DNA from 4 places in the Staphylococcus hyicus genome. Region 3 is predicted to be linked to each of the others. Evidence: riboswitches for the same ligand, from Rfam matches in the RefSeq annotation. Region 3 holds a riboswitch; each other region holds the start of a gene.
What was found. Region 3 has a riboswitch for S-adenosylmethionine ahead of SHYC_RS02710 (Na+/H+ antiporter NhaC family protein). Riboswitches for the same ligand answer to the same signal wherever they lie in the genome.

Region 1 (2,209 bases), 1.1 Mb from region 3:
ATTCCTTTGATTATCTTGGAGTTTTTTTGCACTGAATACTAACTTTTTAGAAGGTGAAGACCATGGCGATGATTAATAAAGTAATTGTTGTAGAAGGCAAATCTGATAAAAAAAGAGTTAAGGAAGTGTTATTAGAACCGGTTGATATCATTTGTACACATGGCACGATGGGCATCGAAAAGTTAGATAATATGATTGAATCTTTGTACGGCAAACAAGTATATATTCTTGTTGATGCTGATACTGAAGGGCGAAAGATTCGAAAATGGTTTTCAAAGTATTTAAGTGAAAGTACAGATATCTTCATTGATTCAACTTTTAGTGAAGTGGCACGGTGTCCACGAGATTACCTCTCAAATGTTTTAGGGCGGCATGGATTTGACGTCAAAAACGATTTTTATGTAAAAGGAAAGTATTCATATCATGAGTGTTTTAGAGCAATCGAACAATACATTTAATGAACAAGAACAAGATATTAAATTAATCTTTGGCTATACGCCGATGTGTGGTACGTGTAAAGTGTCAGAACGCATGTTACACATCGCTAATAGTGTCACGCAATTGCCTTTAGAAAAACGAGATTTAAATTATTATCCTGAATTTAGCCAAATGTTCGAAATACAATCTGTTCCAATTTTGTTAATTATGCACAATGATAAAGAAGTTGATCGCATTTATGCATTTCAATCTGTTACATTTTTACTTGAACGGTTAAAAAAAGTGATTGACGAAATTCGAGGATAGTGATAATATTTAAACAATTCAATATTCAGAAAACTCTTATCTAGAGTGGTGGAGGGATGTGCCCTATGAAGCCCGGCAACCGTCTAAATTTAGAAATGGTGCCAATTCACATAAAGTATTTATACTTTTGAAGATGAGAGAAACGCATCGAAATCTATGCTTTCTCTTATTTTTATATAGGAGAAAGCTTTTTTTGTTCTGAAATTTGATAATTCGCAACACATTGAGGGGGAAGCGATATGATTGAGCTTAAAAATATCGTTAAACAGTACGAGAGCAAATCTAAATCCGTTTTAGCTGTTGATCATGTTAATCTAACCATTAACACAGGTACCATATTTGGTATTATTGGTTTTTCGGGTGCGGGAAAAAGCACTTTGGTGCGACTGTTTAATTATTTAGAAACACCAACGTCTGGCGATGTTGTTATCGGTGGAGATCATATAGGCCACTTGAGCAAACAAGCGCTAAGGTATAAAAGACAAAAAGTGGGCATGATTTTCCAACATTTCAATCTATTGTGGTCACGCACTGTACTTGATAATGTACGATTTCCGTTAGAAATTGCGGGTGTATCGAAACGTCATGCTAAAGCAAAAGCATTGGAATTGATAGAACGTGTTGGCTTAAAAGGGCGTGAACATGCGTATCCATCAGAATTATCAGGTGGTCAAAAACAACGTGTTGGTATTGCTAGAGCACTTGCAAATGACCCGGAGGTATTACTTTGTGATGAAGCAACGAGTGCATTGGATCCGCAAACAACAGATGAAATACTCGATTTATTAATTCAATTGAAAAAAGAGCAAAACTTAACCATTGTGATTATTACGCATGAAATGCATGTTATACGTCGCATTTGTGATGAAGTTGCGGTCATGGAAAATGGAAAGGTAATTGAACAAGGTAAAGTATCTGAAGTTTTTGAAAATCCAAAACATTCAGTCACTAAGCGCTTTGTGCAAGAAGATCTTCAACCTAAAGCTGAATTTGAAGACATTTCAGGTCTCGTCAAGTTAAATTCAAATGATAAACTTATAAAACTCAACTTTTCAGGTGAAGTGACGACACAGCCTATAATTTCGTATATTTTAAAAACGTATGATGTGGCTGTAAATATATTAGAAGCCAATATTAAACATTCTAAGTCAGGGGCTATTGGTTTTATTGTTGTACATATTTCTAACATCGACCAAACACAGTTTGAGCAATTAAAACTTGATTTAGAATCGAAACAAATTGAAGTTGAGGTGATTGCCCATGGGTAAAAGTTTTACTGAGATATTGCATGAAATGCTAACACTGCCAAATGTGCGTTGGCCAGATGTATGGACTGCGACCTATGAAACACTGTATATGACGATTATCTCGACTTTCTTTGCATTTATATTTGGCATCATTACAGGAGTAGTGTTATTTCTAACTTCTAAAAGTAAATCTAAAGCCGGTCGAATTTTTTATAATC
Region 2 (2,209 bases), 520 kb from region 3:
GTATCAATAGCTATCGATACCGGTTGTGCGACACCGATTGCATAAGCAATTTGTACTTCACATTTATCTGCTAATTCTGCAGCTACAATATTTTTAGCAACATAGCGTGCAGCATATGCAGCCGAACGGTCTACTTTCGTAGGATCTTTACCAGAAAATGCACCGCCACCATGACGCGCATAACCGCCATACGTATCAACAATGATTTTACGACCAGTTAAACCTGCATCACCTTGAGGACCACCGATAACAAAACGTCCAGTTGGGTTAATAAAGAATTTCGTATCTTTATCAATTAAATGATCTTCAACAGTTGGATAAATCACATGTTTTTTTAAATCTTCTTGAATGTCTTCCAATTCAATATCTTCATGATGTTGAGATGAAATGACAATCGTATCGACACGTTTAGGATGATTATTTTCATCATATTCAACCGTAACTTGTACTTTACCATCTGGTCTTAAATAACTTAATGTTCCATCTTTACGAACCGTCGTTAAACGCTTAGATAACTTATGCGATAAATCTATCGGCAACGGCATAAATGTGTCTGTTTCGTTTGTCGCATATCCAAACATTAATCCTTGGTCTCCAGCCCCAATATTTAATACTTCATCTTGATCTTGGTCGCGATATTCTAAAGCACGGTCTACACCTTGTGCGATATCAGGTGATTGTTCATCGATAGCTGTAAGTACAGACATTGTTTTATAGTCATACCCATATTTTGCTCGAGTATATCCGATTTCTTTAACGGTCTCACGAACAACTTTAGGTATGTCTACATAAGTAGAAGTTGTAATCTCTCCAGCAATTAAAGCCATACCAGTCGTAACAGTCGTTTCGCACGCCACACGTGCATTCGGGTCACCTTTCAAAATTTCATCTAAAATTGCATCTGAAATTTGATCGGCAATTTTATCTGGATGTCCTTCAGTAACTGATTCTGAAGTAAATAAGCGTCTATTGTAAGTCATATTAAGCTCCTTTTTATTTTATTACGAAGTTCTCTTTGTAACTGAGCCAATAAAAAAAGCCTTTCATACTCTTAAATAGAGAGAAGGCCTTTAACGTCCATTCGCTCTTATCGTTCAGACTGTATATGTCTGCAAACGGTTTGGCACCTTTCTTCTATAAAAGAAGAGGTTGCTGGGTTTCATTGGGTCCATGTCCCTCCACCACTCAGGATAAGAGAATCCGTTAGTCCTATATTACATAAATTTTTTAACAGTGTCAATTCAGTTTGAGTTTATGTAACACAAATATAAAACCGATACAGCAATCTAATTATTTTACTATTTTTCTCTCCAAATTACCTAATTTCAGTATGGATAATGAAATCATTGTGTTATACTCTTGAATTGTAAAGGCTTACATCGCCGAAATCACTATTGGAGGGATAAACCATGTCGTTTGATACACAAGCAATTGACGCTTTAAAAACCAAGCCTTCATCTCATTTTCAACTTACTACTACTGAACTCTACAACAAAATTTTAAAACGAGACGAAGCTGAACTCACAGAATTTGGGGCCATTAATGCAAAAACGGGCGTATATACAGGACGTTCTCCAAAAGATAAATATATCGTAGACAATCCTCAAGTCAAAGATGATATTGATTGGGGTACGGTTAATCAGCCGATTTCAGAAGAAAAGTTTTTAAACTTGTACTACCAAGTGATTGATTATTTGGACAGTAAAGATGAGATATTTGTTTTCAATGGTTATGCTGGAAGTGATAAAGATTCACAACTTGATTTAACAGTCGTCAATGAGTTTGCGTGGCATAATTTATTTGCTCAAAATTTATTTATTAAGCCAAGCTCTAAAGAAGAAGCTTCAAAAATCAAAGCTGACTTTACAGTTATATCGGCACCAACATTCAAAGCCGACCCAGACAAAGATGGACTACGGTCTGAAACGTTTGTCATTATTTCATTCAAACATAAAACCGTTTTAATCGGGGGCACGGAATATGCGGGTGAAATGAAAAAATCAATTTTCTCTGTGATGAATTACTTATTACCAAAACAAAAAATAATGAGTATGCATTGCTCTGCAAACGTGGGTAATAAAGGTGATGTTGCATTATTCTTTGGATTATCTGGTACTGGAAAAACGACTTTATCAGCAGACCCTAATCGTAAATTAATCGGTGATGATGAACATGGATGGAATGAAAATGGTGTCTTTAATATTGAAGG
Region 3 (2,209 bases):
CAGAGCAATAATCGCAATATCTTCCATCCCTATGATACCTTCAGAGATGGCTTTTAAAAATCCAGCTAAATCAAAAGAACGATCAATGATTCCGATGATACCTGAGAGTAGAATCCCACCTAACAACACAATCACAACATTAATCCCAATTAAAGCTAAAATAAGCACAAGTAAGTATGGAATGATTTTAATAAAACTGTAGTCGTAACTTTGGCCATGATTCACGTGATTGCCAAGCGTCAAAACCCATAAAATAATAATCGTAACTATGGCACCCGGTAAAACGATACGAAAATTCACTTTAAATTTATCTGCCATTTGTGTACGCTGTGTTCTCACAGCTGCTATTGTTGTGTCGGAAATCATTGATAAATTATCACCGAACATTGCACCACCAACGACAGTAGCCATTGCCAATGCAGAAGGAATATCAGTCGCTTGACTCAATCCGTAACCTACTGGCGCAATAGCTGCCACAGTTCCTACAGATGTCCCCATAGAAATTGAAACAAACATACATATGATAAACAAACCTACAATAAGTAAATTTTGAGGAATCATAGATAATCCAAAATTGACAATGGATTCCACGCCTCCCATTTTTTCAGCGGTTTTTGAAAACGCACCAGCTAAAATAAAAATAAACATCATTAAAATAATGTTAGGATGCCCCGCACTCTTCGCAAAAACTTCTACTTTACGCGTGAAATTTTCTTTGCGATTCATAAGTAAAGCCACTATCACGCCAATGATTGCAGCTACATTCAATGGCATAAACGTAAAGTCTTGAGTAATGATACCTGCACCTAAAAATATACAAATAAAAATTACTAAAGGAAGTAACGCCCACCCATTCATGTGATTTTTATATTCTTTAGACATGCTTTTCTCCTTAAAATAAATTAAGGTCAAGCCCTAATAGTCTATCATGCGCATAGATACTATTAGGGCTTGACCTGATTTCGTTTCTCGAACTTCTTATCTTCAGCCTTAAAGCTTCTGGAATTGGCACACGCATGACCATGTTGCCGAAGTATCAAAGGGCCAGTCCCTCCACTTCTCTTGATATGAAGTATTTAATTTTACTGTTAAACTTTACATGAAATATTGCCATTCGTCAATCATCTATTATTCATTAAGAAGCAGATGGCTGAATTTTACGAAATAATCCGGTACTTGACGTAACATTTCCTCTTCCGGGTCAAACTTAGGATGATGCAGTGGGTAATCACTATTTGAACCAATCATTGCAAAATAAGTTGGTGCTACACGCTGGTAGCCCGAAAAGTCCTCCCCAATTGTCAATGGCCTTTTTAGTTCATCGACATGATAGCCAGCATCTTTTGCTGCTTGCATTGCAGTTTGATGTAATGACGCTGTATTGTCTACTGCAGCTGTCACTTTCTGGTAATTAAAATCAATTTTGACATCAAATTGAGTAGCAATGCCTTTACATATTTGCGCCATTCGTGTTTCAACTCTATTTTGAATTTCTGCGTCAAACGTACGCACAGTTCCTTCTATAAACGCATCATCGGGAATGACGTTCCACGTTTGACCACAATGTATTTGTCCTACCGTTACTACCGCTTCTTCATAAGATGCAATATTACGACTTACAATACTTTGAAAACTTTGGACCAACTGCGCGATAACAATACTTGGATCTTTGGCATCTTGCGGCATTGCAGCATGTGCTCCTTTAGCCTTGATAATAAGTTTAAAGCGATCAACATTCGACGTCATTACACCAGACTTTGCACGCCATTCTCCTAATTTTAATGTAGGGTCATTGTGAAACCCTATAATCGCTTTAGCATCTCTCAAAATGCCTGTTTCAACAACTTCTATTGCACCATTACCAACTTCTTCCGCTGCTTGGAAGATGATACGCACACGACCGTTCAACTCCGTTTCATACAATTTAAGTTGCATTGCAGTACCTAGAATACTTGCCATATGCAAATCATGCCCGCAAGCATGCATGACGCCATCGACACGCGACTTAAACGCCAACGTCGTCTGTTCTCTAATCGGAAGTGCATCAATGTCTGAACGAATCGCAATCATCGATTTCCCTTTCCCTATTTCAGCAACAATGCCTGTTTTAAGCGGAACGTCAAGAATTGTAATATCCATAGCTTTTAATATGTCTTTTAATGTTTCAGTCGTTTGATATTCGTTATTAGAACACTCTGGATATTTATGG
Region 4 (2,209 bases), 150 kb from region 3:
TCGCTGCCCCTTTGGCAATACGATGCACACGCTCCGTTAATATATCAAGTGATTTTCTTGTTGTCGCCCTTGTGTAAAATCGTGCATGGGTATAGTCAGGTATAATATTTGCGGCTTTACCGCCATCTAAAATAACACCATGGACACGTTCTGATTTTCGAATATGTTGTCTTAACTGTGCAATACCATTGAAAAAACTTAACATCGCATCTAAAGCATTCTTGGCATCATGTGCATTTTCTGATGCATGTGCACTTTTACCGTAAAATTGAATATCTAATACGTCTACAGCAAGCGTATGAATCGTAGGATACGTTTCATTCCCCGGATGAATCATTAGCGCCACATCGATGTCATCAAAAAGTCCCTCTTTGACATAAGACGCCTTGGCACTACCATTTTCGCCCCCTTCTTCAGCAGGACAACCAAAAATTACGACGCTCCCCCCGAGTTCGTCAACCACTTGTTTAAGCGCTATCCCTGCAAGGACACTTGCGGTTCCAATAATGTTATGACCACATGCATGACCTAAACCTGGTAGTGCATCATACTCTGCTAAAAATCCAATTGCTGGTCCTGGTGCATCAGCATCATATGAGGCAATAAAGCCCGTCGAATGTCCCGCAATATCTTTTTGAATATTAAAACCATGTTCAGATAAATGATCTATGAGTAATCGTGAGGCAAATAATTCCTCATTCCCCAATTCTGGTCGATCATGTATTTGATGACTCATGTCTAAATAATGTAATCGATGATTATCAATATAATCTAATATGCGTTGTCTCACTGAAACCAAAGTAAAATCTCCCTTCAAAAAACAAAAAGTTATCATACGTGATGTACAATGTTCTCCTATTAATAGTCGTACATCAAACGTTGATAACCATTTGTATGTCATTTATCTATCAATAGTCTTCCACTATTGTTGGATTTCGCACCTTTATCGATTATCGATGAGGTTGCAGGGCTTCGTAGGGCCAATTCCCTCCACCACTCTTGATAAATTTTGATTTAATTATTACTCATTTTATCGGAAATCCGCTCATTTGTCATGCTATTTTCATTATTTTCACAATTTTTCGGGATTTAGCTGAAGTAGCGCCATAGCACTGCTTTATATAAAAATAAGATTAACCCTGATGATATAAAGTTGCCCTTTAAAGCGAGCCTTTAATTTTGACTTCTATGGTATAAAGCTTAACTAAAATGTATATAGCGCACATTGAAATCTGTATTGACGATGTGCTTTTAAACGTTATACACGTTTTAAATCATGCCCTTCATGAAAGTTATAGGTTTTTGAAGCGTTAACGCCTGATATTCCTAACGTCTGTATGTATGGTGCAATGAAGGCATAGAGATATGGGTCATGTGCTCGTGTTAAGGGAGTACCCTTAAAAATCGAGGTTGAAACAGTCACCCATATTAATATTATGGCTATCTACATATCTAAAACAACACAACAATTTACATATAAAATTGTCCATACAATACTTATTTTTAACCTGACAAATTTAGTAAGCGTCCGACTTTAATACGTTGAAAGATATGTTAAAATGAAATCAATAAAGGAGGATGACAATATGCCGAAAATGAACGTAGAAAGTTTTAATTTAGATCACACTAAAGTCGTTGCACCATATGTGCGACTAGCTGGTAAAATGCAAGGTGATAACGGAGATGACATATACAAATATGATATTCGATTCAAACAACCGAATAAAGAACATATGGATATGCCAGGGTTACACAGTTTAGAACATTTAATGGCAGAAAATATCCGAAATCATTCTGATAAAGTTGTAGATTTAAGTCCAATGGGATGTCAAACAGGTTTTTATGTTTCTTTTATCAATCATAAAGATTATGGTGACGTATTAAACATCATTGAAAATACAATTCAAGATGTGTTAAATGCCACGGAAGTGCCAGCTTGTAACGAAGTCCAATGTGGTTGGGCAGCAAGCCATTCATTAGAAGATGCTAAAGTCATCGCTCAAGCATTTTTGGATAAGCGCGATCAATGGCATGATGTGTATGGGGACGGTAATTAATATAACGTTGGTTAAGCTTGTTACACCATTAAAGCAGGCTTAAGAGCTAAACTTGCTTTTCATTTTATAATGCGGTCCTATCCGAAAATCAAACCCGTTCCAATGTGAAGAAGCTTGATTTCGTAATTTGAGGAAGTTTTAAAACAATCTAA

Region 1: linked by a shared signal. The riboswitch ahead of SHYC_RS09470 (methionine ABC transporter ATP-binding protein) and the one ahead of SHYC_RS02710 (Na+/H+ antiporter NhaC family protein) in region 3 are both predicted to bind S-adenosylmethionine.
Region 2: linked by a shared signal. The riboswitch ahead of metK (methionine adenosyltransferase) and the one ahead of SHYC_RS02710 (Na+/H+ antiporter NhaC family protein) in region 3 are both predicted to bind S-adenosylmethionine.
Region 4: linked by a shared signal. The riboswitch ahead of SHYC_RS03520 (M20 family metallopeptidase) and the one ahead of SHYC_RS02710 (Na+/H+ antiporter NhaC family protein) in region 3 are both predicted to bind S-adenosylmethionine.

Annotation. Positions count from the first base shown of each region.
Region 1 covers NZ_CP008747.1:2,007,742-2,009,950, reverse strand. The annotation lists gene SHYC_RS09480 (toprim domain-containing protein) at 63-458, shown strand; gene SHYC_RS09475 (thioredoxin family protein) at 424-744, shown strand; SAM riboswitch class I at 778-884, shown strand; gene SHYC_RS09470 (methionine ABC transporter ATP-binding protein) at 984-2,012, shown strand; gene SHYC_RS09465 (methionine ABC transporter permease) at 2,005-2,209, shown strand, end outside.
Region 2 covers NZ_CP008747.1:1,156,974-1,159,182, reverse strand. The annotation lists gene metK (methionine adenosyltransferase) at 1-980, opposite strand, end outside; SAM riboswitch class I at 1,085-1,197, opposite strand; gene pckA (phosphoenolpyruvate carboxykinase (ATP)) at 1,410-2,209, shown strand, end outside.
Region 3 covers NZ_CP008747.1:635,585-637,793, reverse strand. The annotation lists gene SHYC_RS02710 (Na+/H+ antiporter NhaC family protein) at 1-882, opposite strand, end outside; SAM riboswitch class I at 976-1,072, opposite strand; gene SHYC_RS02705 (amidohydrolase) at 1,129-2,209, opposite strand, start outside.
Region 4 covers NZ_CP008747.1:781,525-783,733, reverse strand. The annotation lists gene SHYC_RS03520 (M20 family metallopeptidase) at 1-835, opposite strand, end outside; SAM riboswitch class I at 899-1,009, opposite strand; gene SHYC_RS03515 (S-ribosylhomocysteine lyase) at 1,587-2,057, shown strand.